DNA from 4 places in the Mesorhizobium sp. NZP2077 genome. Region 1 is predicted to be linked to each of the others. Evidence: riboswitches for the same ligand, from Rfam matches in the RefSeq annotation. Region 1 holds a riboswitch; each other region holds the start of a gene.
The links. Region 1 has a riboswitch for thiamine pyrophosphate ahead of thiC (phosphomethylpyrimidine synthase ThiC). Riboswitches for the same ligand answer to the same signal wherever they lie in the genome.
Positions count from the first base shown of each region.

Region 2: another riboswitch for thiamine pyrophosphate. It lies ahead of HGP13_RS15910 (YkoF family thiamine/hydroxymethylpyrimidine-binding protein); the one in region 1 lies ahead of thiC (phosphomethylpyrimidine synthase ThiC).
Region 3: another riboswitch for thiamine pyrophosphate. It lies ahead of thiC (phosphomethylpyrimidine synthase ThiC); the one in region 1 lies ahead of thiC (phosphomethylpyrimidine synthase ThiC).
Region 4: another riboswitch for thiamine pyrophosphate. It lies ahead of thiB (thiamine ABC transporter substrate binding subunit); the one in region 1 lies ahead of thiC (phosphomethylpyrimidine synthase ThiC).

Region 1 is NZ_CP051293.1:7,160,227-7,167,275, forward strand. It holds gene queC (7-cyano-7-deazaguanine synthase QueC) at 396-1,094, shown strand; gene queD (6-carboxytetrahydropterin synthase QueD) at 1,094-1,450, shown strand; gene queE (7-carboxy-7-deazaguanine synthase QueE) at 1,447-2,184, shown strand; TPP riboswitch at 2,465-2,581, shown strand; gene thiC (phosphomethylpyrimidine synthase ThiC) at 2,674-4,509, shown strand; gene thiO (glycine oxidase ThiO) at 4,506-5,507, shown strand; gene thiS (sulfur carrier protein ThiS) at 5,476-5,673, shown strand; gene HGP13_RS35165 (thiazole synthase) at 5,675-6,454, shown strand; gene HGP13_RS35170 (thiamine phosphate synthase) at 6,444-7,049, shown strand; gene HGP13_RS35175 (PfkB family carbohydrate kinase) at 7,040-7,049, shown strand, end outside.
Region 2 is NZ_CP051293.1:3,200,308-3,207,356, reverse strand. It holds gene HGP13_RS15935 (hypothetical protein) at 1-353, opposite strand, end outside; gene HGP13_RS15930 (isoprenylcysteine carboxylmethyltransferase family protein) at 882-1,616, opposite strand; gene HGP13_RS15925 (ABC transporter substrate-binding protein) at 1,746-2,762, opposite strand; gene HGP13_RS15920 (ABC transporter ATP-binding protein) at 2,755-3,522, opposite strand; gene HGP13_RS15915 (ABC transporter permease) at 3,519-4,337, opposite strand; gene HGP13_RS15910 (YkoF family thiamine/hydroxymethylpyrimidine-binding protein) at 4,381-4,989, opposite strand; TPP riboswitch at 4,980-5,093, opposite strand; gene HGP13_RS15905 (formyltransferase family protein) at 5,154-6,191, opposite strand; gene msrA (peptide-methionine (S)-S-oxide reductase MsrA) at 6,515-7,033, opposite strand.
Region 3 is NZ_CP051294.1:141,125-148,173, forward strand. It holds gene HGP13_RS36550 (NAD-dependent succinate-semialdehyde dehydrogenase) at 1-1,464, shown strand, start outside; TPP riboswitch at 2,235-2,351, shown strand; gene thiC (phosphomethylpyrimidine synthase ThiC) at 2,456-4,279, shown strand; gene thiO (glycine oxidase ThiO) at 4,276-5,277, shown strand; gene thiS (sulfur carrier protein ThiS) at 5,246-5,443, shown strand; gene HGP13_RS36570 (thiazole synthase) at 5,446-6,219, shown strand; partial or broken gene HGP13_RS36575 (thiamine phosphate synthase) at 6,216-6,818, shown strand; gene HGP13_RS36580 (hydroxymethylpyrimidine/phosphomethylpyrimidine kinase) at 6,812-7,049, shown strand, end outside.
Region 4 is NZ_CP051293.1:1,291,288-1,298,336, reverse strand. It holds gene HGP13_RS06330 (RNA polymerase factor sigma-32) at 1-288, shown strand, start outside; gene HGP13_RS06325 (M48 family metalloprotease) at 306-1,775, opposite strand; gene thiQ (thiamine ABC transporter ATP-binding protein) at 2,036-2,812, opposite strand; gene thiP (thiamine/thiamine pyrophosphate ABC transporter permease) at 2,805-4,430, opposite strand; gene thiB (thiamine ABC transporter substrate binding subunit) at 4,439-5,437, opposite strand; TPP riboswitch at 5,481-5,595, opposite strand; gene HGP13_RS06305 (thiamine diphosphokinase) at 5,684-6,343, shown strand; gene HGP13_RS06300 (ABC-F family ATP-binding cassette domain-containing protein) at 6,345-7,049, shown strand, end outside.

The DNA of each region.
Region 1 (7,049 bases):
CGCGGCGGCTCGAGGCGATCTATGCGCAGACCAGAAAACGGCAAAGCACGCGGCAGAAGCCTTTCACTGGACTGCCGGTCGACCCTTGCGTTGTCGCCGAAACTCGGGACGTACAAGTTCTGGGGCAAACCGGACAAGCCGAAGGTGTGTCGGGAATGCTGCTGCGCCACAGCAGTGATTTCTGCATCGTCTATACGCCTACATACGCAGCGCCGGACTCAGCCCCCCAGCGGTCGAAGATGCGCGACAAGTCGCGTGCAAAGTCATCTTGCTGACAACAAGGTACGTGCGCTCAATCGCGTCCACCCCATTCACAAAACCGGCTCCGTGGAGTAGTGGGAACGCAGAGAAATCTCCGGTCGCAGCCTTACCCGGTCAAAACAAGGATTCAAACCATGAATGCCCTCGTCATCTGCTCCGGCGGATTGGACTCTGTTTCGCTCGCTCACAAGGTGGCGACCGAGCAGAAACTCATTGGCCTGCTTTCGTTCGATTACGGCCAGAGGCACAAAAAGGAACTCGGCTTTGCCGCCATCTGCGCCAAGCGGCTGGGTGTTCCGCACCAGATCGTCGATATCCGCGATGTTGGCCGGAACCTGAGCGGCTCGGCGCTGACTGATAGTGTGGACGTGCCCGACGGGCACTATGCCGAAGACTCCATGAGGATCACGGTGGTGCCGAACAGGAACGCCATCATGCTGGCTATCGCCTTCGGGGTTGCCGCCGCGCAGAAGGCCGATGCGGTGGCCACTGCCGTCCATGGCGGAGATCATTTCATCTATCCCGATTGCCGGCCCGCTTTTATCGACGCCTTTCAGACGATGCAGAACCATGCGCTCGCAGGCTACGCCGATATCCGCCTTTACGCTCCCTATGTGAATATGTCGAAGGCCGACATCGTCAGCGAGGGGGCAAAGTACGCCACACCGTTCGAGGCGACGTGGTCCTGCTACAAGGGCGGCGCACGTCATTGCGGTCGCTGCGGGACATGCGTCGAACGGCGCGAAGCATTCAATCTGGCCGGCATTGCCGACCCGACAGATTATGAGGACGCGGACTTCTGGCTCCACGCTATCCAGACAAGGAGCGCGTGATGTTCCGCATTACCAAAGAGTTCCACTTCTCGGCCTCGCATCAGCTCACCTCCTTGCCACCCGACCATCAGTGCGCACGTCTGCACGGCCACAACTACATCGTCGTAGTGGAGCTTTCAGGTGGCGAACTGGACGAACACGGCTTTGTGCGCGACTACCAAGGTCTGGCGGCGTTCAAGCACTACATCGATGGGACGTTCGACCATCGGCATCTTAACGACGTGCTGGGGCATGACCATGCCACAGCGGAATGTCTGGCCAGGCACTTCTACGACTGGTGCAAGGTGCGGCTACCCGAAACCTCCGCCGTGCGGGTGAGCGAGACGCCGAAAACCTGGGCGGAATACCGACCATGACTTGCGCGTTGCATCCCGGAATCCGGGTGAGCGAGATTTTTGGGCCGACCATTCAGGGCGAAGGCGTGCTGATCGGCTTGCCGACGGTGTTCGTAAGAACCGGCGGGTGCGATTATCGCTGTTCCTGGTGCGACAGCCTGCATGCGGTGGACCGTCGCTTCCGCCATGATTGGGAGATGATGTCTCCCGACGCGGTTTGGCAAAAGGTCATTGCGCTTTCCGGCGGTCAGCCCGTGATGGTATCGCTGTCGGGCGGCAATCCGGCCATCCAACCGCTTGGCCCGCTGATCGACCGCGGGCATGGTGAGGGCTACCGCTTTGCATTGGAAACCCAAGGCTCGGTGCCTAAGCAATGGTTCGCGGATCTCGACGTGCTGGTGCTCAGCCCCAAGCCACCCTCAAGCGAAATGACGACAGATTGGGCCGCGTTCGACGCCTGCTTAGAGGCGGCGCAGGATAAGCCGCAGATGGCGCTCAAGCTCGTTGTCTTCGACGATGATGACTATGCCTATGGCAAAGACGCCGCGGCGCGCTACCCGCAATTGGCCATCTATCTGCAGCCCGGCAATCACACGCCGCCGCGTCCCGGCAACGAAGACGCGTTCATCGACATGGCCGGTGTGATGAGGCGCATGGAATGGCTGGTTGAAAAGGTGACCCGTGACAGGTGGTTCAAGGCGCGTGTACTGCCGCAGCTTCATGTTCTGCTCTGGGGGAACAAACGGGGCGTCTAGCCGAAGCGGAAGGATTGCCGACGACGAGCAAGACAGACATCTATAGCAATCTCACCCAACTGGGTGGCAGCAGCGTCGTTCCGGAAAGCCCCGAAAATACCGTGCTGGAAAAGGCACCGAATCCGCATGAGGGCTCGCCTTATTGGGGGCGCTTCACCGCTGCTCTGGGGCGTCACTTGCTCTCGATACTAGCATGCTTTTCCGCTGGGTTTGTTTGGTCGTCGATCACCGCTGCGGGACGAATGCGCTTGACAAAATAGCGCCGGCCCATTCAATTCGACGCATTCACCAGGGGAGTCCCGGCAAGGGGCTGAGATACTGCTGGCTTTCGCGGCGCAGTGACCCGTTGAACCTGATCCAGTTCATACTGGCGTAGGGACGGTGCAAGCGCTTTGCGGGAGTCCACGCCCGACGTCCTACGACCAAAGCGTCTTTTCATCCTTCCGGCACAGAACTGGGTCTCCAATGCATGAGCAAAGGAGCCTCACGATGAATGCCCTCACCCCCGCCGTCTCGACGGGACCACTGCCCGCCTCACGGAAAATCCACAAGTCCGGCGTCCTCCATCCGCAGATCAGGGTGCCGATGCGCGAAATCTCCGTCCATCCAACGGCCGGCGAGCCGGCCGTCACCGTCTACGATCCGTCCGGCCCCTATACCGACCCGACTGTCGAAACCAATATCGAAAATGGCCTTGCCCGGCTTCGTAACGAATGGATCACAGCGCGCGGCGATGTCGAGGCCTATGACGGCCGAGATGTCCGGCCGGAGGACAACGGATTTGCGACCGGCGAGCGCCTGACGCCGGAATTTCTCACTCGCAACCGGCCACTCAGGGCCAAGCAGGGCAAGGCGGTGACCCAGCTCGCCTATGCGCGCGCCGGCATCATCACGCCCGAGATGGAGTTCGTCGCCATCCGCGAAAACCTCGGCCGCGAGATGCTGCGTGGCAAGCTTGAGCGCGACGGCGAAGCCTTCGGCGCGGCGATCCCAGACTTCGTCACGCCGGAATTCGTGCGCGATGAGGTTGCGCGCGGGCGTGCGATCATTCCCGCCAACATCAATCATCCCGAAAGCGAGCCGATGATCATCGGCCGCAATTTCCTGGTGAAGATCAACGCCAATATAGGCAATTCCGCCGTCACCTCCTCGATGGCCGAAGAGGTCGAAAAGATGGTCTGGGCGATCCGCTGGGGCGCCGACACGGTGATGGACCTGTCGACCGGCCGCAACATCCACAACATCCGTGAATGGATCGTACGCAATGCGCCGGTGCCGATCGGCACGGTGCCGCTCTATCAGGCGCTCGAAAAGGTCAACGGCATTGCCGAGGACCTTACCTGGGAGGTCTACCGCGACACATTGATCGAGCAGGCCGAGCAGGGCGTCGACTATTTCACCATCCACGCCGGCGTGCGGCTGCACTACATCCCGCTGACTGTCGACCGGGTCACGGGCATCGTCTCGCGCGGCGGTTCGATCATGGCCAAATGGTGCCTGCAGCATCACCGGGAAAGCTTTCTCTACGAGCACTTCGCGGAAATCTGCGACATCTGCCGCGCCTATGACGTGTCCTTCTCGCTTGGCGACGGTCTTCGTCCCGGCTCGATCGCCGACGCCAACGACGCGGCGCAATTCGCCGAGCTGGAAACGCTTGGCGAGCTGACGCAGATCGCCTGGGCCAAGGATTGCCAGGTGATGATCGAGGGGCCTGGCCACGTGCCGATGCACAAGATCAAGGAGAACATGGACAAGCAGCTCGCCGTTTGCGGCGAGGCGCCGTTCTACACGCTTGGACCGCTGACGACCGACATTGCGCCGGGCTATGACCACATCACCTCCGGCATTGGTGCTGCCATGATCGGGTGGTTCGGCACCGCCATGCTCTGCTACGTCACGCCGAAGGAACATCTCGGCCTTCCCGATCGCAACGACGTCAAGATTGGCGTGATCACCTACAAGATCGCCGCCCATGCCGCCGATCTGGCGAAGGGCCATCCGGCGGCGAAAGTCAGGGATGATGCCCTCTCCCGCGCGCGCTTCGAGTTCCGCTGGGAGGACCAGTTCAACCTGTCGCTCGACCCCGAAACCGCGCGGTCCTTCCACGACCAGACCTTGCCCAAGGAGGCCCACAAGCTGGCGCATTTCTGCTCGATGTGCGGGCCGAAATTCTGCTCGATGCGGATTTCCCACGACATTCGTGCCGAAGCACAAAAGGAGGGCATGGCGGCGATGGCGGCGAAATATCGCGAGGGCGGCGATCTCTATGTGCCGGCGGAGGAGGCCGGCGCACCGCTGATGTCGGAGGCGCATGAGCCATCATGAGGGTGCTGGTCCAAGGGGCCGGCGTCGCCGGTCTCACCGCAGCCTTCGAACTCGCCACCCGCGGCGCGGCGGTGACAGTTGCCGAGACAAGACATGCTCTCGGCGGCAACGCATCATGGTTCGCGGGCGGCATGCTGGCACCATGGTGCGAGCGCGAAAGCGCCGAGCAGCTAGTGTTGGATCTGGGACGCGATGCCGCCGACTGGTGGGAGGCGGCAACGCCGGGCCAGGTTACGCGGGCCGGAACACTGGTCGTGGCCGCGCCGCGCGATGCGGGCGAACTCGAGCGGTTCGCCAGCCGCACGTCGGGTCATCGGCGCGTCGATGAAGATGAAATCGCGCTGCTGGAGCCCGACCTCGCCGGCCGCTTCCGGCGCGGCCTGTTCTTTCCCGATGAGGCGCATCTCGACCCGCACCAGGCGATGGCGGCACTTCATGACAAGCTCACGGCCATGGGTGTCGAGTTCCGCTTCGGCGCCGACACCCGGCATGGTTCCGGTTTCGATCGCCAGATCGACTGCACGGGAATGGCCGCCTTCGATGACAGGCTGCGCGGCGTTCGCGGCGAAATGCTGATCCTGCGCACGCCTGACATCTCGCTGTCGCGCCCGGTCAGGCTGCTGCAGCCGCGCTTTCCACTCTATGCGGTGCCGCGCACCGACCACCGTTTCATGATCGGCGCGACGATGATTGAAAGCCAGTCCGTCGGACCGGTCACGGCGCGTTCGATGATGGAACTTCTGGGTGCTGCCTATGCCCTCCATCCAGCCTTTGGCGAGGCCGAGATCGTTGAAACCGGGGTCGGCATCCGTCCAGCCTTTCCAGACAACCTGCCGCGCGTCGAGGCACGCGGAAACGCGGTCGCGATCAACGGCCTCTATCGCCATGGCTTTCTGCTCGCCCCAGCCATGGCGCGCCAGGGGGCCGAACTCGTCTTCCGTCAGGACAAACCCATGGAGCTTGCCAATGAAACTGATCGTCAACGGCGAAGCGCATGAGGTTGCCGCCACCACCCTGGCCGAGCTGCTTGCCGCGCTCGACTATGAGGGCGATTGGCTGGCGACCGCCGTCAACAGTGACCTCGTGCACAAAGCCAACCGGGCGGAATTCCGGTTGAGCGACGGCGATCGGATCGAAATCCTCTCGCCCATGCAGGGAGGCTAGCATGTTCGAGCTTCTCGGGACGACGCTTCCTTCCCGCCTGCTTCTCGGCACCGCGCAATATCCTTCGCCGGCCATCCTTGCCGATGCGGTCAAGGCATCGGGCACGTCGGTGGTGACCGTCTCGCTGCGCCGTGAGATGGCAGATGGCAGGGCCGGCGAGAAATTCTGGTCGTTGATCCGCTCGCTGGGCGTCAGAATCCTGCCCAACACTGCTGGCTGTCACTCCGTCAAGGAAGCGGTCACCACTGCGAAAATGGCGCGCGACGTCTTCGGTACGAGCTGGATCAAGCTCGAAGTGATCGGCAACCACGACACGCTGCAGCCAGACGTGTTCGGCCTGGTCGAAGCCGCCCGCATCCTGTGCGAGGACGGCTTTATGGTATTCCCCTACACCACCGACGATCTTGTCGTGGCCGGGCGGCTGCTGGAAGCGGGCTGCAAGGTCCTGATGCCGTGGTGTGCGCCGATCGGTTCCGCCCTCGGGCCGGTCAACATCATGGCGCTACGCTCGATGCGCGGACATTTCCCAGGTGTCCCGCTGATCGTGGATGCGGGGCTCGGGCGACCGTCACACGCAGCAACAGTCATGGAGCTCGGTTTCGACGCCGTGCTCCTGAACACGGCGGTCGCCAGGGCGGCCGATCCGGTCGGCATGGCGCGTGCGTTCGGCAAGGCGGTCGAAGCCGGTCGCGAAGCTTTTGGTTCGGGAATGCTCGAACCGCGCGATGTCGCCGTGCCGTCGACGCCGACATTCGGCAGGGCGGTTTTTCATGAAGCTTGATCCCTTCTACCTGATCGTCGACAGCGCTGCCTGGATCGAGCGATTGGCGCCGCTCGGCGTCAGGCTGGTGCAGCTGCGTATCAAGACCATGGATGAGGCCGGGTTGCGCGCCGAAATCCGGAAGGCAAAGGACTTATGCGCCGAGCATCAGTGCCAGCTCATCGTCAACGACCATTGGCGCCTGGCAATCGAGGAAGGCTGCACCTTCGTCCATCTCGGCCAGGAGGATTTGCAGACCGCCGACCGCGCGCGAATACGGGCAGCCGGCGTCAGGCTCGGGCTGAGCACGCATGATCATGTCGAGCTGGAAACGGCCATGTTTGCCGAGCCCGACTATATCGCGCTCGGCCCCATCTACCCGACCATCCTGAAGAAGATGAAATGGGCGCCGCAAGGGCTCGAACGGATCAGCGAGTGGAAGCGCCGGGTCGCGCCAATCCCATTGGTCGCCATTGGCGGTCTCAACCCTGACAGGCTCAACGGTGTTTTCGCGGCGGACGCCGATAGCGCGGCAGTGGTCACCGACATCACGCTGAATGCCGATCCCGAAGCGCGCACACGAGAATGGATCGAAAAGACGGAGCGATGGCGCTGA
Region 2 (7,049 bases), 3.4 Mb from region 1:
AGCCCTGCAGTAACGCCGCCTGTGCCACCGACATTGGCGCCCACCCCGGCATTGACGCCATTGCTGCCGCCGACGGAAGCGCCGAGCCCGGCGCTGACGCCGTTCGAGCCGCCAACATTCGCACCCGCCCCGGCATTCACGCCGTTCGAGCCACCGACAGAAGCACCGACGCCGGCGTTGACGCCGCCGCTGCCACCGATTGAAGCGCCGACGCCGGCATTGATGCCGCCGCTGCCGCCCACGGAGGCACCCACGCCGACGCCGAGCCCAGCTGAGCTTGCCGGCATGGAAAGAACGAGGACCATTGCACTACCTGCCAACACACTGGCGACTGTTTTGATGGTAAAAGCCATAACACTCTCCTGTTGTCGTTGCGCTAAGGCAGCCGGCGTACAACCGGCTGTAAATTCAGCCACGAGGCAGGTGAGATTCAGTTTCAAATCAGCGCATACTTGCGCAAATGATGGTATTCATTGATACAATACAAAAACTTTAACAGTAATAAAACTCTAATACATATGTAGAAACAATTCTATACCAGAAAGGTATATTATCGACATATTCGATCGCATCAAATGAAAAACGATTCTCGGAAACTCGCTCCTTCGGCGGCAAACATCTCCGTCTGGTGCATAGCGTAAGCATTGGGAGTCAGCCACGATGGCGAGCCCGCCAGCAATCTGCAATACCCGGGGGAGGCATTGAACAACCAGGCAGTCGACCGACTCAGCAGGCCCAGGAAATGTGAGAACCGGTTTGCCCACAGGAAGGGAGCGGTCAGCGTTTCCGTGAACGGCGAACCGCCCTGAGGCAGCGCGGTTAGCCGACCCCAAGCCAGATGGGATCAGCCACTCCAGCCTTCTTCATCGACGGTCTTGTCCTCAGAATATCCGGTAGAACAGCCTGTAGTGCACACGCTCCATGTAAGCGCGATACTCCGGCGCGGCGGCAAGCAGGGCCTCTTCGCGCAGGATACGATACAGTTGCAGATAGGTGATCACCGCATAGACCGCGAGGTTGTGGAAGGAAAAGGCCGACAGCAGATAGAGCACATGGCCGGCAAGGTAGCCGGCATAGATCGGGTGCCGCACAAGCCGGTATGCACCGCCCGTCATCACGCCGCGATTGGCCGGCAGGATGGCGAAGGACCGGCCCAGCGATATCTTCCCCCAGATGACAAACAACAGCGCAACCAACTGCAGCGGCGCAGCAACGTAGACCGGAACAAGCACCACGCCGGGTTCGAGGCTAATCAACGCAACCCCGAAACTGGCGGTCACGGAGACGATGACCGTGAGCGGATTCCAGTCACGCGACACTGGACGCCGCGACAACAGCAGCCAGGTGAAGGTGAGTATCTCGGAAATCGCCACCAGCGCGGCGTTGAGCCGGGTCGGATCCTCCACGACCTGATACACGCCGCGATAGACGAACAGCGCCGCGCAGGCCAGGGCGCAGAGGCGAAAGAAGCCTTCGCGTAGGTCGACCAGCAGGTCACGCCGTCGCGCGGCGGAGAAGTACCCGCCCCCGTTATTATGCGAAAGCGCTTCACTTTTTGACGTGAGCAAAGGCAAGCACCCCGATGATCCCTCGAAGGGACCATTGCACGCAACCATTGCCGGGCAGTTAACCGGCAAGATCGGATCAGCATCAAACAGGGGCAACGCCCTCGAAACATGCGGGGGAGGATGCACCCCAGATGCCAATCCGGGGGCCGTGCGCTACCGAGTGAAGGGCATCCAGCCTCACCCCAGATGTAGATTTGCGAAATACTCCGCGAAATCAGGGCGCTGCGCCAAGACTTTGCCATCGGCGTCGCGCAAAATGCCAACTGAGAAGAGATAGTCGCCGATCGCGACCATCTTGGCCGGGTCCATCGTGCCGATGGCGCCGTTTTCTCCGCGCAGATAGTGCCCGTCGATCAGCGCGCTCAGCGACGCCTCGATCAATGCCGGATTGGTCAGGGCATCCTGGTTGGCGGCGATCAGCAGCGTCGCGGCTTCCCCGGGATGATCGACGGTGAACTGATAGCCGCGCCGCGTTGCCTGGACAAAGGCCGCCGCCAGTGCCGGGTTTGCCTGGAGATAGGCTTCGCTCGACGAGATCAGCGTCGTGTGCTCGTCGGGCACGCCGTAGTCGGCGTAAACGAAACTTCGCTGCTTGATGCCTTTGAGTTCGGCCTCGACGCCCTCCCAGGTCGAAACCTCGAGCGTGAAATCGACCGAGCCATTGGCCAGCGCTTCATAGGCCGAGGTGCCGAGCGTCACCGTCTCGAAATTGCCCTTACCGCCATCGTGGCGGATGATGGTCGAGATCAGCGCATTTTCCCAGGCGCTGCCGAAACCGCCATAGGTCAGGCCGTCAAGGTCCCTGGGGCTTTTGATCTCGCTACGCCCCGCATTGAACACCACTCGGCCGGTCTCTGACTGCACCACCGCATAGACGGCCTTCAAGTCGGCACCGGCGGTCTTCTGGGTGAACAGGCTGATGGTGCCGTTGATGCCGAAATCGGCGACACGGTTGGCGACCAGTGTGCCGGCGCCGGTGTCGCTGTAGGGCAGAATGTCGACTTCGAGGCCGGCCTCGCGATAAAACCCTTTTTCGCGGGCGACGAACAGCCCGACGTGGTTGGTGTTGACGGTCCAGTCGAGCGCGACGGTGACTTTTTGCGTTGCCGCGAAGGAGCGGCTCGATCCGGCGATCAGCGGAAGACCGCTGGCAAGGGTAAGCAGCAGGGCCTGTCGGCGCGTCAAGTCAGTCATGGTCATGTCCTTTGGAGGGTTGCGGGTCGAGCAAAATGTCGAGGATCTCGGCCTCGAGTGCGCTGGCCTGGCGCGCGGCGGCGCCGGTCGGATCGCGCGGGCGCGGCAACGGCACCCTGATTTCACGCAACACACGCGCTGGGCGCGCCGACAGCACATAGATGCGGTCGGACAGGAACACGGCCTCGTGCACATCATGCGTGATCAGCAGCGCCGTCCAGCGATGATACCGCCACATCTGCTCGAGCCAGCGCTGCATGGCCGCGCGGGTCAGTGCGTCGAGCGCGCCGAACGGCTCGTCGAGCAAAAGCATGTCGCGCTCCTGCACCACCGTGCGCAGCAACGCCGCGCGCTGGCGCATGCCGCCCGAAAGCTGTGCCGGAAAATGCCGCTCGAAGCCGGCAAGCCCGAACTCGGCAAACAGCGGCGCGACGCGCGCCCGTGCCGCCTTGCGCCTGACGCCTTGCACTTCGAGCCCGAGCGTCGCGTTGTCGAGGATACGCCGCCACGGCATCAGGGCGTCGCGCTGCGGCATGAAGGCAAAATGCCTGCCATGGTCGTGGAGTGGCGCGCCGTCGAAAAACATCTCGCCCTCGCCATGCTCCGCACCCGTCAGAAGCTGGAACAGCGTCGACTTGCCGGCGCCCGAAGGCCCTAGGATCGAGACGAATTCGCCGGCACCGACGTTGAGCGAAATATCGGCGAGCACGTCGAGCACGCCAAACGCCTTGCGCACATGCCGCAATTCGAGCCGGCTCATCGCCCCGGCCCATTTTCTGCCGGCTGCCGGCCGACCCGCTCCCAAGGCATGGCGAGGCGCTGCAAAAGCACTGTCAGCCCAAACAGGATGAGCGTCAGCGCGGCGCTGACGCCGACCGCGGCCAGCACCAGATCGGGGCGGAAATTGTTCTTGGCGTTGAGCATGTAGATGCCCAGCCCTTTGGCCGCGCCGGCATATTCGGCGAAGATGGCGCCGACCACGGCATAGGTGATGGAGATCCTCAAGCCCGCGAAGAAATAGGGCAGCGCCGAAGGCAGCCGTGCCAGCACGAAGACGCGCCACCGCCCTGCCCCCATGGCGCGCAGCATTTGGCCGATCTCGACCTCGGTCGCCTCATACCCCTCGACCAGAGCCACCAGCATCGGAAAGAAGGTGACCAGCGCCACCAGCATGATCTTGGGGGTCAGCCCGAAGCCGAACCACAACACAACCAGCGGCGCGATCGCCACCAGCGGCAAGGTCTGGCTGACAATGAAGACTGGAAACAAAGCGCGCCGCAACGGCCGGAAAAAATCGACCAGCATCGACAGAACGAAGGCGGCGCTCAGCGAACAAGCAAAGCCGACCAGCGTGGCGCGGATGGTGGGAATGGCGTTGTAGATGAGCGCCTCATGATTGAGCATCGCCTGTTCGAAGACGCGTGACGGCGCCGGCAGGATCGTTGGTTTGATGCCGGAATAGGTGGCGTAGAGTTCCCACGCCACAAGGAGCAACCCGACCGAGATGACGGCGGGCACTGCCTTGGCAAGAGAACCCGCGAGCTGGCGCGGGCAGCTGGTTGACGATGAGACCACGAGAAGACAACCTTGACGGCGGCGTGTAGGAAACGCGTTCTGTTCAGACAGCAGACGGGCTGTTGGCCGAAATCGTGACATCAAGGGTTACGTGGCCGGCACCCGGCCCGAAGCGGCAGAAGGCCTCATTCAGCGCCGAAAAGATCGCGCCCGTATCGCCGCGCAGTTTGGTGCAGAAGTTCTTGGAGCGATCGTAGACGCCTGACTGTTTCAGGAAATCGATGCAGCCGTAGATCTCGTCCATGTGGTCGCCGGTGCCCATCACGTAGAGCGAGAACTGCGCCGCCGCCGGCTGGCCGGTGGCAGGGGCGTTGCGCACGGCGCTGATGGCGGCTTCCTTGCGTGGGCCGAGGGGCCCGGCAGGCCCGCCAAACGCGTCGGAGCGGCAGATCGGATCGTCCGGCTCGCCCGGGCAGCCGCGCGAAATGGCCGCCGACAGCACGCTATGCTTGCCGCTCAGCGCCGCCGCGACGAACAGGTCGCGCAAAGCCGGGAACAGCACCTCCGGCGGCCCGACCAGCAAGGTCGAGATGTCGTCGGTCTCGATCCTGAGCCTGTCCCGGTAGGGATCGAGCGCGCCGAGCGCGCCAAGGATGACGCCGACGAAATCGTCGGTCATGGGGTATAGGGAAATCTGTGCGCCTGAAAACATCGCCCGCCTCGCTCCGCTGGTATTACCCAGATCAGCTTCTAGGGTCTGTGGGCTTGCCGCCCCCGTCTCAGCCCCGACCGTACGGAGCACCCCTGTGGATGGGCGCGTTAAAGCACCATTCGAACGGTAGGGGAAGCCGTTTCTTCAGCGCACTGCGCCAGATGTTACGTCTGCCCATCTTCCGCCTTGCCGAAAACCCGGATTTCAGGGGACGGCTTTCTGACTCGAGGGCGCGCGAAGGTAGCATGCAATTTTACGAGCCGTTTGAGCAGGCGGCCATAGGTGAAGTACCGGACCCTGCCATCGGCAAGATCGAACTCCACGATCCCCCACCGCCGGACTGGCGCCTTGCCCGTCGGCGGGCCTAGCCGTCTGACCTGGAACGCCAGCCTGATCTTGTGCCCGGCGACATCGAGATAGATGCCAGGAACAGTGCCCAGCACATGCCACATCAGGGCAACATGCTCGACCGACATGTCAGGCGAAATCATTGTGTGGGCCGCCTCAAGCCGCGCCCAGACAAAATCGCCGGCCGGCTGCCGCATCCCCTTCAGGCTGCCTTTGCAATAGGCGGGCGCTACCTCGCTCACCAGCGCGCACATCGCGGTCGCCATGCTGTCGGTCAGGGCTTGCAGCGACACCCAGTCTGCTTCGGAAAACGGCACTTGCCCGAGAATGTCGCCATCATCGAAACCGGCAGACATCTTGTGCAGCGTCACACCACCATGAACGGCGTGCTGGCCGTCGACGGCCAGGCGATGGATAGGGTGCGGACCCCGATAATTGGGCAGCAACGCTGGATGAAGATTGAGCCCGCCCTTCGGGAAAGCACCAAGCAACTCCGCTGGAATGAGGGCCGCAAACGCAAAGCAGATCAACACATCGGCATTGACCTCCGACAATTGGCTGCCGAGTGTGCCCCAATCATAGGGCCGGCCAAATTCGATCACCCTTGCCGGCGTGTTGCCGATATAGCGTTTGAGCAGCAGTTTGCGCCTCAGCCTTCGGCGAAACTTGCTGGTGCTGAAATGTTTCTGGCGTTGCCGGGATCCCGGGACGACAATCGCACGGATGTGATGACCTGCTTCAAGCCATCCTGCCAGTAGCGGCCCGGTGTAAGGGGTTATGTCGAGTACGAATACGGCCGAAACCCGGCTAGAGCCGGTCTGCGGGCTCAACAGCGCCAGCCGTTCAAGGCGCACATCAAGCCGATCCCCATCGGCGGGCATTCAGACGGCAAGCCAGCCTCATCGGTTGGCCTGACCGGTTTGCAAAGTAAGTCCGTCGGTCAGGGAGCCTTGACAATTGAAGACGGCACCGTGGCGGTAACATCGGAAAGGCGGCCGCCTTTCACGAGAACTGGCTTCTCATAGACTTTCTTCATGCGTATCTCCTGAAGCAAATCAGCCTGCACAGTTGGCCAGCAACGCCGCCAACTGTCAATCACCAGGCGGCGGCTGACAGTTGGCATTCACGCGGTCACGGGAATTACGCCGCCCTGCTCCTCGAAAACGACCCCTAAACCTTATGACACGGCCTTTTCTCGAACCGGCAGCTTCCAGCCTGGCCTGACGAAATGGCAGGTGTAGCCGTTGGGATATTTCTCCAGATAGTCCTGGTGTTCGGGCTCGGCCTCCCAGAAGGCACCAACTGGCGCGACTTCGGTGACGACCTTGCCGGGCCACAGGCCGGAGGCATCGACGTCGGCGATGGTGTCTTCGGCGACGCGCTTCTGCTCGTCACTGGTATAGTAGATCGCCGAACGGTAGCTCATCCCGACATCGTTGCCCTGGCGGTTGCGCGTCGTCGGATCGTGGATCTGGAAAAAGCGCTCCAGCAACATCCGATAGCTGATCACCGCCGGATCGAAATTGATCTCGATGGCTTCGGCATGGGTGCCGTGGTTGCGGTAGGTGGCGTTGGGCACATCTCCACCGCTATAGCCGACACGGGTGGAGATGACGCCGTGATAACGCCGTATCAGATCCTGCATGCCCCAGAAACAGCCACCGGCCAGCACTGCGCGTTCGATCGAAGTCGCCATGTCACGTCTCCTCAAA
Region 3 (7,049 bases), on a different replicon from region 1:
CCGCGCTTGATCCCCCATCTCAAATCTCCTGACCTGTTTGCCAAGCTTGACTGTCTCCCGGCCCTTGGCACGCCAGTTAGTGAGCGCACATTTGTGGTCCTCAACCCATCGACCGGCGAATTGCTGGCAGAGCTTCCCGACATGGGCGTCGAGGAAACACGCGCTGCGATTGACAAAGCGTACATGGCGCAGCCTGGATGGGCGGCGCTGACGGCTCGAGAGCGCAGCGACATCCTCTGGCGCTGGCATCAACTGATCGTCGACCACACCGACGACCTCGGCGCGATTCTGACCGCCGAGATGGGCAAGCCACTGGCTGAAGCCAAGTCTGAGATATCGCATGCGGCGGCGTACCTGCAATGGTATGCCGAAGAGGCTAATCGCATCTATGGCGATACGATCTCCGCCCCGTCGACGGACCGCCGCATGCTGGTGATCAAGCAGCCGATCGGCGTCGTCGGCACGATCACGCCCTGGAATTTCCCTGCTTCCATGGTGGCGCGCAAAATCTCCCCGGCTCTGGCCGCCGGCTGCACGATCGTGCTCAAGCCTGCCGAACAGACGCCGCTCGTGGCGGGCGCAATGTTCGCCCTCGCCCATCAGGCTGGCTTTCCCGCAGGCGTCGTCAATCTGGTCTACGCTTCCGAAGGCGACGCGGTCGGCCGTGAACTCTGCGGCAACCCTAAGGTCCGCAAGATCAGCTTCACTGGTTCGACCGAGGTCGGGCGGCTGCTGATGCGCCAATGCTCGGACCAGATCAAGAAGGTCAGCCTCGAGCTAGGAGGGAACGCGCCTTTCATCGTCTTCGACGATGCCGATGTCGATGCCGCGGTCGACGGTGCGATCCAGGCGAAATTCCGCAATGCCGGCCAGACCTGTGTTTCGGCAAATCGCCTTTATGTCCAATCTGGCGTTCACGATGAATTCGTCGACAAATTCGTGCAGCGGGTTCGCCAACTTCAGGTTGGTGACGGTTTCGATCCCGCGGTTGCCATCGGGCCACTGATTGATCAGCATGCTCTGGCCAAGATCGAATCCCATATCGCCGACGCCGTCGAAAAAGGCGGTATTGTTCGATGCGGCGGCAATCGTATCGGCACGAGGGGCACGTTTTTTCAACCAACGGTCCTCACCGGTATTTCCAGCGAGATGACAGTCGCGCAAGAAGAAACATTCGGACCGTTGGCTGCAATCATCAACTTCGACGACGCCGAACAGGTCGTTCACGAGGCCAATGACACGATCTACGGCCTCGCCGCCTACTTTTATGCCTCCAACCTGAAGCGTGTCTGGCGCGTGGCCGAGGCCCTGGAATATGGGATGGTGGGTATCAACACCGGGCGCATGTCCTCCGAAGCCGCGCCCTTTGGCGGCGTGAAGCAGTCAGGCATAGGGCGCGAGGGTTCCCGCCATGGGCTCGAGGACTATCTTGAGATGAAGTACCTCTGCATGGGCGGCATCTGAAGCAATTGACTCAGGCCACGATTTTGTTCGCGCTTTCCTCGCTCAAGTTGTGACGAGAGTGCAAACATCAACGCTGGCGGTATGAGGATTGAGGCTCGGATGGCGGTCGGGCATCAGCCCCCCACTTGCCCGTGTGTGTCGCCACTGACGCCATCTGCCTGCGAGCTCACTGCGCTTTCGCGTGTAGCTCTCGACATAGCCAGCCGTCCAAGGGAAACGACGGACACTTCGCTTCAATCTTGCCAGCCGTCCCTCAAGGCCACTGTTCCGACGGGGGAACAAGCCGGCCCGCCGGGCAGATAAACGGAACCCCGCGTCCGGCGGTTTGAACAGTGTGCCGCCCACTGGATCCGCTCGTTGACGCGCCGCCGAGCAGGTGATCGGCGGCGTATATGCGGTGGCAAACAGCATGGTCCGCGATGGCGGTCCGCTTTTCAATTTCGCTTTCGCCCGATCTCCCCGTCCGCGCCTCAGGGAATGGGTGGATAGCGCTGACGACACGCCGGCACGTCTGGCGTTTTACGCCGGTCCTGTTTCGATGCTCTGGCAGATCATCGGACCGAGCGCCTCAGCTATTCGTTGATCTCGACGCACAGGGCCAATACACCTTTCTCGTTTCTTGCGGGTCCGCAGAAGGCTTTGGCCATTCCTGCCCTGGTCTCCCGCGCGTGGGCCCCGATCCACGAGGTTTCCATCCGCGTTTGATCAACCCGCCGACTCCAGCGTGTCCGAAGGCGCTTGACAAAGCGGCGCCGGCCCGTTCAACTTGATGCATTCACCAGGGGGGTCCCGACAAGGGGCTGAGATACTGCTGGCTTTCGCGGCGCAGTGACCCGTTGAACCTGATCCAGTTCATACTGGCGTAGGGACGGTGCAAGCGCTTTGCGGGAGTCTATGCCCGAAGACCTGTCTCGAGCAGGTCGGCCGAAGCGTCTTTTCATCCTTCCGGCACAGAACTGGGTCTCCAATGCAATGAGCAAAGGAGCCTCAAATGAATGCCTTGACCCCAGCGGTTTCAACGGGACCGCTGCCTGCCTCACGAAAAATCCACAAATCCGGCGTCCTCCATCCACAGATCAGGGTGCCGATGCGCGAAATCTCCGTCCATCCGACGGCGGGCGAACCACCCGTGACGGTCTACGATCCATCTGGCCCATACACCGATCAGACGGTCGAAACGAGCATCGACAAAGGCCTGGCGCGGCTTCGGCACGAATGGATTGCAGCGCGAGGCGATGTCGAAGCTTATGACGGCCGCCATGTCAGGCCGGAAGACAACGGCTTCGCCGTGGGCGAGCGTCTGACGCCGGAATTCCCCGTTCGCAACCGCCCGTTCAAGGGCAAGGCCGGCAAGGCGGTGACCCAGCTTGCCTATGCCCGCGCCGGCATCATCACGCCCGAAATGGAGTTCGTCGCCATCCGCGAGAACCTCGGCCGCGAGATCCTGCACGGCAAGCTGCACCGCGACGGCGAAGCCTTCGGCGCGGAGCTTCCGGATTTCGTCACGCCGGAATTCGTGCGCGACGAGGTGGCGCGCGGGCGCGCGATCATCCCCGCCAACATCAATCATCCCGAGAGCGAGCCGATGATCATCGGCCGCAATTTCCTGGTGAAGATCAATGCCAATATCGGCAATTCCGCCGTCACCTCCTCGATGGCCGAGGAAGTCGAAAAGATGGTGTGGGCGATCCGCTGGGGCGCCGACACGGTGATGGACCTGTCGACCGGTCGCAACATCCACAACATCAGGGAATGGATCGTGCGCAATTCACCGGTGCCGATCGGCACCGTGCCGCTCTATCAGGCGCTCGAAAAGGTCGGAGGCATCGCCGAGGATCTGACTTGGGAAGTCTATCGCGACACGCTGATCGAGCAGGCCGAACAGGGTGTCGACTATTTCACCATCCATGCCGGCGTCAGGCTGCATTACATCCCGCTCACGGTGGAGCGGGTTACCGGCATCGTCAGCCGAGGCGGCTCGATCATGGCGAAGTGGTGCCTGCATCATCACAGGGAGAGCTTCCTCTACGAGCATTTCGAGGAGATCTGCGACATCTGCCGCGCCTATGACGTCTCGTTCTCGCTCGGCGACGGCCTTCGCCCCGGCTCGATCGCCGATGCCAACGACGCCGCGCAATTCGCCGAACTGGAAACGCTTGGCGAACTGACGAAGATCGCCTGGGCCAAGGACTGCCAGGTGATGATCGAAGGGCCTGGCCACGTCCCCATGCACAAGATCAAGCAGAACATGGACAAGCAGCTCGCTGTCTGTGGCGAGGCGCCGTTCTATACGCTGGGGCCGCTGACGACGGACATAGCGCCGGGCTACGACCATATCACATCAGGCATCGGCGCCGCCATGATCGGCTGGTTCGGCACCGCCATGCTTTGCTATGTGACGCCGAAGGAACATCTCGGCCTGCCGGACCGCAACGACGTCAAGATTGGCGTGATCACCTACAAGATAGCCGCGCATGCAGCGGATCTTGCCAAGGGCCATCCGGCGGCGAAAGTCAGGGATGATGCCCTTTCCCGCGCGCGCTTCGAGTTCCGTTGGGAAGATCAGTTCAACCTGTCGCTCGACCCCGAAACGGCGCGCTCGTTCCATGACGAGACCTTGCCGAAGGAGGCGCACAAACTGGCGCATTTCTGCTCCATGTGCGGGCCGAAATTCTGCTCGATGCGCATCTCCCACGACATCCGTGCCGAAGCGCAGAAGGAAGGGATGGCGGCAATGGCGGAAAAATATCGCGATGGCGGCAATCTCTACATGCCGGTGAGCGACACTGCGCCCAAAGGACCAGGGCCGTCATGAGGGTGCTGGTCAAAGGGGCCGGCGTCGCCGGCCTCACGGCGGCCTTCGAGTTGGCCAGACACGGCGCGGCGGTCACTGTCGCCGAAATCGGGACTGGTCTCGGCAGCAACGCATCGTGGTTTGCCGGCGGCATGCTGGCGCCATGGTGCGAGCGCGAGAGCGCCGAGCAGCCGGTGCTCGACCTCGGACGCGGCGCCGCCGACTGGTGGGAGACAGTGCTGCCCGGTCAGGTAACGCGGGCCGGAACGCTGGTTGTGGCGGCACCGCGTGACGCCGGCGAACTGGACCGCTTCGCCGGCCGCACCTCGGGCCATCGCTGGGTCGATGAGGCGGAAATCGCGCGGCTCGAACCTGACCTCGCCGGGCGTTTCCGGCGCGGGCTGTTCTTCCCCGGCGAGGCGCATCTCGACCCGCGCCGGGCGATGGCGGCACTTCACGGCAAGCTTGTCGCGATGGGTGTCGATTTCAGCTTCGCCACGGACGCGCGGCAGCTCCCCGGATTCGATCAAGAGATCGACTGCACCGGAATTGCAGCGGACGATGAAAGGTTGCGCGGCGTGCGCGGCGAGATGATGATCCTGCACACGCCTGATATCGCGCTGTCGCGCCCCGTGCGGCTCCTTCATCCGCGCTTTCCGCTCTACGCGGTGCCACGTGCCGATCACCGTTTCATGATTGGCGCGACGACGATCGAGAGCGACAGCGCTGGACCGGTCACGGTCCGTTCGATGATGGAGCTTCTGGGCGCGGCCTGCGCGCTCCATCCGGCCTTCGGCGAGGCCGGCATCGTCGAGACCGGCGTTGGTGTTCGCCCGGCCTTTTCAGACAACCTGCCGCGTGTCGAAGCGCGCGGAAATAGCGTCGCGATCAACGGGCTTTATCGCCATGGCTTTCTTCTCGCGCCCGCCATGGCGTGCCTTGCAGCCGAGCTGGTCTTCAAACACGACAAACCAAGGGAGCTTGGTCATGAAACTGACCGTCAACGGCGAAGCGCTTGAGAGCGCCGCCACCACGCTTGCGACGCTGCTTGCCACGCTCGACTATGAGGGCGACTGGCTCGCAACTGCCGTCAACAGCGACCTCGTGCACAAAGCCAGGCGGGTGGAGTTTCAGTTGAGCGACGGCGACCGGATCGAAATCCTCTCGCCGATGCAAGGAGGCTAGCCATGTTCGAGCTTCTCGGAACGACGCTTCCCTCCCGCCTGCTTCTCGGCACGGCTCAATATCCTTCGCCGTCCGTCCTTTCAAACGCGGTCAAGGCGTCGGGCACCTCGGTGGTGACCGTCTCGTTGCGCCGCGAGATGGCGGGCGGCAGGGCCGGCGAAAAATTCTGGTCGCTGATCCGCTCGCTCGGCACGAGCATCCTGCCCAACACTGCCGGCTGCCACTCCGTCAAGGAAGCGGTCACCACCGCAAAGATGGCGCGCGAAGTCTTCGGTACGAGCTGGATCAAGCTCGAAGTGATCGGCAACCACGACACGCTGCAGCCGGATGTGTTCGGCCTGGTCGAAGCCGCCCGCATTCTGTGCGACGACGGTTTTGCGGTATTCCCCTACACCACCGACGATCTTGTTGTGGCCGAGCGGCTGCTGGAAGCGGGCTGCAAGGTCTTGATGCCCTGGTGCGCGCCGATCGGCTCGGCACTCGGGCCGGTCAACAGTACGGCGTTGCGCTCGATGCGCGGACATTTCCCGGATGTTCCATTGATCGTGGATGCGGGGCTCGGACGGCCGTCGCACGCGGCAACCGTCATGGAACTCGGCTTTGACGCCGTGCTCCTGAACACTGCGGTTGCCAAGGCGGCCGATCCGGTCGGCATGGCGCGCGCTTTCGGCAGGGCGGTCGATGCCGGCCGTGAGGCCTTCTGCTCGGGAATGCTCGAACCGCGCGATGTCGCTGTGCCATCGACGCCGACATTCGGCAGGGCGGTTTTTTCATGAAACTCGATCCCTTCTACCTGATCGTTGACAGTGCTGCCTGGGTCGAACGGCTGGTGCCGCTCGGCGTCAAGCTGGTGCAGTTGCGCATCAAGACCATGGACGAGGCCGGGTTGCGCTCCGAGATCCGCAAGGCAAAGGCTTTATGCGCCGCGCAGCGATGCCAGCTCATCGTCAACGACCACTGGCGCCTGGCAATCGAGGAAGGCTGCGACTTCGTCCATCTCGGCCAGGAGGATTTGCAGACCGCCGACCTTGAGCGGATACGAGCGGCCGGCATGAGGCTCGGGCTCAGCACCCATGATCATGCCGAACTGGAAACGGCCATGGCCGCCACGCCCGACTACATCGCGCTAGGTCCTATCTATCCTACCATCCTGAAGAAGATGAAATGGGCGCCGCAAGGGCTTGAGCGGATCGGCGCGTGGAGGCACCGGGTCGCGCCGATCCCGTTGGTCGCCATCGGCGGCCTCAATCCTGAGCGGCTCGACGGCGTCTTCGAAGCCGGCGCCGACAGCGCCGCGGTGGTCACCGACATCACATTGAATGCTGATCCCGAAGGGCGCACGCGAGAATGGATCAAAAAGACGGATCGATGGCGCTGGGGCGAGAACCGCATGTGCTTGTCGTCGGCGGCTCGGACTCCAGTGGCGGGGCTGGAATCGCGCGCGATATCGAGACGATCTCTGCCGTGGGCGTGCGCACCTGCCTTGCCGTCACGGCGCTGACGGTGCAGACGCACGAGGCCGTCAAGAAGCTCCATCATTCGCCACCAAGCCTGGTGGCCGACCAGATGCGCGCTGCGTTCCAGGCCAACAAGGTGGCTGCTATCA
Region 4 (7,049 bases), 1.5 Mb from region 1:
GACTTTCTTGTCTCCGACGACCCGCTGCCCGATGAGATTGTCGGCGACAAGATCGACGTGGCACGTCGCTCGCTGTGGCTGAAAGAGGCTCTTCACGCGCTCAATGCGCGGGAACTCAGGATCATCGAGGAACGCCGGCTGAACGATGAGGGCGCCACGCTCGAAGCGCTCGGCGAGACGCTCGGCATTTCCAAGGAACGCGTCCGCCAGATCGAGGCCCGCGCCATGGAAAAGCTGAAGGTCGCGCTGGTGAAACAGAATCCGGAATTTCTGGCGACAGCCGCCTGATCCCGCCGCGACTGACGCTATTTGTCCGTAACGATCTTGACCTTGTCGCCGGCCGAAACCGCGGCACCGGGCGACAGCGCATTGAGCACCCGGAACAAATCGAGCTTGCGGTCGACGCCGACCATCTGCGCGGCGAGCGTGCCCATGGTCTGGCCCGGCTGCACGGTAAGCACGCGGATATGCAGCGGCTTCAAGGCCGCCTTTTCCGCGGGGCTCAGGATACGGAACGAACCACTGACCGAGCGCGCCACCGTCTCCAGCGAGGTGCTGGCCGACGGCGCCGCGGTCAGCAGCCGGTAGACCTGGCCGCCGGCACGGATCACCGCGATGTCGAACTGCCAGCCTTCTGCACCGGCATGCGCGGTCGCGGCCTCGTTGCCGTTGATGGTTTCCTGCTTGACCGTGCTGTCGTCGAGACCCGCCACCCAGCCGCTTCTGATGTAATCGGTCAGGGCGCGGTTCTTGTCGATCGAAACGCCATCGAAACGGATCGCAATGTCGCCCGGCCCGGTCGCCGTCACCGCTGCCGCCGAATTGTCGATGATGAAACCGTCCGGCACCGTGAACGACACACCGAGGCCCGGATGCAGGAAGGTCTCGCCGCGCACATAACCTTCTTCCGGCGTGTCGCCATAGAGCAGCCCGTCAATGCCGGCGAGGAAGGAATCGCGGTCACGCGTGCCGACGCCGGGCGCGCCGAACTGGCGGGCATGGCGCTGCGCCAGATCAATGCGCTGCGGCGTGTTGGGGTGCGTCGCCAGGAAGTCGAGGCTGGCGTCGGTGGCGCCGCTGATCGAACGGAAATCGGTGTATGCCGACATCGACTGCAGGAAGCGTCCGGCGGCGTAAGGATCGTAGCCCGCTTCGCCGATCGACTTGATGCCGATGGCGTCTGCCTCCAGTTCCTGGTTGCGCGAGAACTGTGCCAGCCTGAGCTTGCCACGGATCAGCGCCGCCTTGGCCGTCGGGCTGTCGCCGAGCACGTCCGAGACCACCTTGGTCGCCAGGCCTTCCTCGGCCTCCAGCTGCTGACGCTGCAGGCCGTGATTGGCGGTGACGTGGCCCATCTCATGCGCGATGACGGCGGCTAGCTCGGACGAATCATTGGCCAGCGCCAGCAGGCCGCGCGTGATGTAGAGATAGCCGCCCGGCAGCGCGAAGGCGTTGACGTTGGGCGAGTTGAGAATGGTGATGCGATAGGTCTGGGTCGGGTTGGCCGACACCACGGTCAGGTTGCCTACGACCTTGGCGACCATGCGCTCGAGCTTGGGATCGGAATATTCGCCGCCATAGGTGGCCAGGATGCGCGGATGCTGCGCCTTGGCCAGCTCCGCGAGCTTGTTGTTGGCGCCGACATTGTCAACCGTGATCGGCTTGTCGGAAGGCTGGAAGCCTGATTCCTGCACGTCCGGAGGCGTGAACATCTGGCAGCTTGCCAAGGCCACGGCAACGCCGGCCAGCGCCAGAAAGCGCGCCAGCGGATTCATTCTTAGCCTGTCAACGCCGATCGCCAGAACGGCTTCCTTTCGGGTCCCGGCGCATGACGACGATGATCGGGGGCGATCTTCGAAGAGTGTCACGCGCTACTTCAAACTGCTACAGCATCCGTCGCACGTCCCTCAGGGCGGACGGCGGATGCTGTAGGCAAATCACGGCGTTTGCCGGACCGGTATTGAGCGGACCTAGCCACACTACTCCAGTCATGGCAAGCAAGCGCCACATTGCCTCGAACCGGTTTGGGCGTAAATTATGTCCGCTTCCGGGCAATATCTCGTGATCCAGCCGTCTGGATGCTTGTGCCAACATAGCGCCGGAACGCCTCCGGGCCAGCCCCGGCAAAAAAATCGGCCGCCGTGCCGGTGGCAGCAACAGTGCCATTGTCAAGGAACACCACATTCTGGCCGATACGGCGGGCATCTTCCGGCTGGTGCGTGACGAAAAGGACCGTCATGCCGCGTTCGGCATGGAGGCCGGCAACCAGGTCGAGCATGTCGTCGCGCAAGGCGGGTCCAAGCGAGGCAAAGGACTCGTCGAGCAGAAGCACCGGGCGATCGCGCACCAGCACGCGCGCCAGGGCAACGCGCTGGCGTTCGCCACCGGAAAGTTCGCGCGGTAGGCGTTTTTCCTTGCCGGCAAGGCCGGTGCGCGCAAGCGCCTCGGCGATGGCGCTTCGATCGGCTTCGGTCAGCCGGAGCGATGGCGAGCGGCCGAGGCCGACATTCTCCTCGACGGAAAGATGGGCGAAAAGGTTGTTCTCCTGGAAAACCATCGACACTGGCCGCGCGGCCGGCGGCGAGGCGCCGACATCGACCCCGCCGATCAGTACGCGGCCGGATTGTGGTGTCTCGAAGCCGGCGACCAGGTTGAGCAGCGTCGACTTGCCCGAACCGCTCGGCCCCATGATGGCGGTGACTTCCGCTGCGGCGAAGTCGACATCGAAAGCGAACGATGCCTCGCCATAGCTGAACGAGACCTTGTCCAGCCGCACCGGAGCACCCTTCCCGCCCATCGCCCCGTCAGACATTGCGGACCTTTTCCCTTCCCAGCCAGTCCGCTGCCAGCACCAAGGCGAGGCAGACCAGGCCAAGCAACAGCGCCAGGCCGGCGGCGTCCTCGGTGCGGTAGCTGCCCATGCGCGAAAGCAGAAGGTAGGGCAAGGTCTGCACGGAATCACTGCCGAACAACGCGATGACGCCGAGATCGCCGAGCGACAGCGCCATGGCGAAGGCGAAGGCGGTGGCGAGCGGACGCCGCGATGATGGCCAGTCGACCAGCCGCAGCCTGGCCCAACCGGAGATACCCAGCTGCGCGCATAGCCGTTCATGACGCTCGCTCGCCGCGTCATAGGCGGGGCGGACGGCGCGCAGCGCGAACGGCATCGCCATGACGGCATTGACGGTGACGACCATGACCGGGGCGACGGCGAAGACGTCGCCGCCATGGCGCAGCAACAGGAACCAGCCGGCGCCGATGACGATCGGTGGCACGACCAGGACAAAGCCGGCGCCGGTATCGGTGACATGCTCAAGCAGTGTCTTTGGGCCGGTGCCGCGGCCCAGCGCCAGCGCCCGGCGGGCCATGGTCAGGGCCAGCGACAGCATCACCGAAAGCAGCGCCGACAGGAAGGCGAGCACGACGCTGGTCAGCGTCGCCTGCCGCACGGTCGCTTCGCCGGCGAGCCGGCCGAGATCGGCACCCAATCCGGCGATCACCGTGGCTGCCATCGGTCCGACAACGAACAGCAACGCCAGCACGATGAGCCCGGCGTTCAGCGACGCTTCGGTCCCGTTGACGGAGAGATAGCGGCGCGGCGCCACTGGCAGGTTGCTGTCGCCAACGACATTGGCGCCAAGCCGCGTCAGCGCCAGCACCACCAGCAAGGTCAAGGCGATCTGCAGCAATGTCAGCGTCACCGCACGCGCGGGATCGAAGTCGAATCGAAGCGCCTGATAGATGCCGACCTCCAGCGTCGTCGCGGCCGGTCCGCCGCCGAGTGTCAGCACGATGGTGAAGGAGGTGATGCAGAGCATGAAGACCAGCCCGGCGATCCCGGGCAGAGCGGCGCGCAGCATCGGCCATTCGATCAGCCGGAACGCCGCTCGCGCCCCCATGCCGAGCTGGCTCGCCAGCCGCCATTGGTCCGCGGGAATTGTCTGCAGCGCCTCGAGGAACAGCCGGACGCTGAGCGGCAGGTTGAAGAAGACGTGGGCGACCAGAATGCCGGACAGGCCGTAAATGCCTGGCCACCCCGGGCCGCCAACGGCGCTGAACAAGCCGGCAAAATAGCCGGCGCGGCCATAAAGTGCCAGGATGCCAAGCGCCGCGACGATCGCCGGCAGCGCCAGCGGCACGGCGAAGAGCTGCAGGATGAAGGCGCGGCCAAAGAAGCGCGGATGCCGCGACAGAGCACGCGCAACGAATAGTGCCGGGCCGACCGAAAGCAGCGTCGAAATGATCGCTTGCCAGAGCGTGAAGCGCACGACGCGCAGGAGATAGGGATCGAAGGCTGCCCAGGCGCCCGAAAGGTCGTGGGCGCCTTCGACAAGCAGCCCGGCAAACGCGCCGCCGATCAACAGGGTGATCGCGGCAAGCGCCACGATGCCGGCGCCGACACGAGGATCCGTGGGATGTGCCGGCGCCATCGCGTTGCCTACTTGCTCATCACCGCCAGCCATTCATCCACCCAGGCCTTGCGGTTGGCGGCAACCTCCTCGGGGCTGAACAGCAGCGTCTTGGTCGGCTTGACCAGCTTGTCGAAGGCCGGGTTGAGCGGCTTGTCGGTCTTGCCTGCCGGGAACATCCAGTTGGTCTCCGGGATGGCGTCCTGGAATTTCGGCCCGGTCATGAAGGCCATGAACTTTTCCGCCAGCGGGTTCTTCGCGCCGGTCGTGGTGATGCCGGCGACCTCGATCTGCAGATATTCGCCTTCTTCAAAGGAAGCCGCCTGGTAGCGCTCGGTGTTCTCGGCGACCATGTGATAGGCTGGCGAGGTCGTGTAGGACAGCACCATCGGCGCCTCGCCCTTGGTGAACAGGCCGTAGGCCTCGCTCCAGCCCGGCGTCACGGTCAGCACTTTTGTCTTCAGATTGGCCCAGGCTTCCGGCGCCTTGTCGCCATAGACCGACTTGATCCACAAGAGCAAGCCGAGGCCGGGTGTCGAGGTGCGCGGATCCTGGATGACGATCTTGTCGTCGGCACTGCCTTCGACCAGATCCTTAAGGCTCTTGGGCGGCGTCTTCAGCTTCTGCGTGTCATAGACGACAGCGAAATAGCCGTAGTCGAAGGGAACAAAAGTGTCGTCGGTCCAGCCGCCCGGCACGTTGACATCGCTCACCGCGCCATGCGGGGCAAACAGGCCAGAGGCCTTCGCATCGGCAGTAAGATTGGTGTCGAGGCCGAGCACGATATCGGCCTTTGTCGATGCGCCTTCGAGCTTGACGCGGTTGAGCAGCGCCACGCCATCGGCGACCGAGACAAACTCGACGTCGCAGCCGCATTCGGCCTCGAATTCCTTCTTCACCACCGGGCCGGGACCCCAGTCGGCGGTGAAGCTCTCATAAGTGTAGACAGTGAGCTTGTCCTTGGCCAAGGCCGGCCCGGACAGCGCCACGACCATGGCTGAGACAAGAGCGTATAAAAGCGTGCGCATCGGCGCCTCCTTCGTTCGAATTGAAAGGAATTGAGGCGTCGGACTGTCCGAAACGTCTAATCCCTCCGCCGGTACAAACCGGATCAGGTTCAGCGGGTTGGCGAGATTGCCTCTCAGCCGGTCCGCGAAGATCGCAGCCGGCACCCCGTTAGAGCGTTTCGACACATAGGCCCGGCCGAGGAACCGCGCAAGTGGCAGTTTGCCGGCCTTCCGTTTCCGCTGCCGGGCTGGTACAGGCCACCAGATATGAGCACATTCACCATCCTGCTTGGCGGCGATCTCATCCGCACGCCCCGGCTCGACCGCCAGGTCGAAGGCTCGCGCGTCATCGCCGCCGACGCCGGCATCGGCCATGCGCGGCTGCTCGGCCTTGTGCCTGAGCTGTGGGTGGGCGATTTCGATTCCGTGCCGGCCAATCTGCCGGACGATCTCGCCGCGGTGCCCCGCCAGACCTTTCCGGCGGAAAAGGACAAGACCGACGGCGAACTGGCGATCGCTGCAGCCCTCGACCGCGGCGCGACCCGCCTTGTGCTGGCAGGCGCTTTTGGCGGCAAGCGTGCCGACCACGCCTTCCTGCATCTGGCGCTCGCCCTGCGGCTGGCCGAGGCTGGAAGGGACGTGCTGCTGACCAGCGGCGCCCAGGAAGGCGTGCCCTTGCTGTTGGGAAAGGCCGGGTTCGACTATGCCGACGGCACGCTGTTTTCGATCCTCGGTTTTTCCGAGCTTGCCGGCTTGACCGTCTCCGGCGCCAAATGGCCGCTGAGCGAGGTCGAGGTGGCGTTCGGCTCGTCACTGACCATCTCCAACGAGGTCAAGTTCGACAAGACCGGGGGCCGCCTCGAAATCGCGCTCGGCCACGGCCGCGCACTGCTGCTCGCCCATCCCTATCCCTTGCCTGAAAGCTGACATGGCCCCGCCCCTTCTCAATCTCGACGGGATAAAACTGACCTTCGGCGGCACGCCGCTGCTCGATGGCGCAGCCTTGACGGCTTCGGCCGGTGACAAGATCGCGCTGGTCGGCCGCAACGGGTCGGGCAAGTCGACGCTGCTCAAGATCGCCGCCGGCCTGATCGAGCCGCAGGACGGCGAGGTCTTCCGCCAGCCTTCGGCGACCGTCCGCTATCTGCCGCAGATGCCCGACATGGAGGGTTTTGCCACTGTGCGCGCCTATGTCGAGGCAGGGCTGGGACCCGCCGACGATCCCTACCGCGCCAGCTATCTGATGGAGCATCTCGGCCTGTCCGGCGAAGAGCGGCCGGGCGATCTGTCGGGCGGCGAGGCGAGGCGCGCAGCGCTTGCTCGCGTCATGGCGCCGGAGCCGGACATTCTGCTTCTTGATGAGCCGACTAACCACCTCGATCTGTCGGTCATCGAATGGCTGGAAGAGGAACTCGTCCGCACCTCCTCTGCGCTTATCGTCATCTCGCACGACCGCCGCTTTCTCGAGCGCGTGTCGCGCGCCACCGTCTGGCTCGATCGCGGCCAGACCCGCAGGCTGGACAAGGGCTTTGGCCATTTCGAGGAATGGCGCGACCTGGTGCTGGAAGAAGAAGAGCGCGAGCAGCACAAGCTCGGCCGGCAGATCGTGCGCGAGGAGCACTGGTTGCGTTAC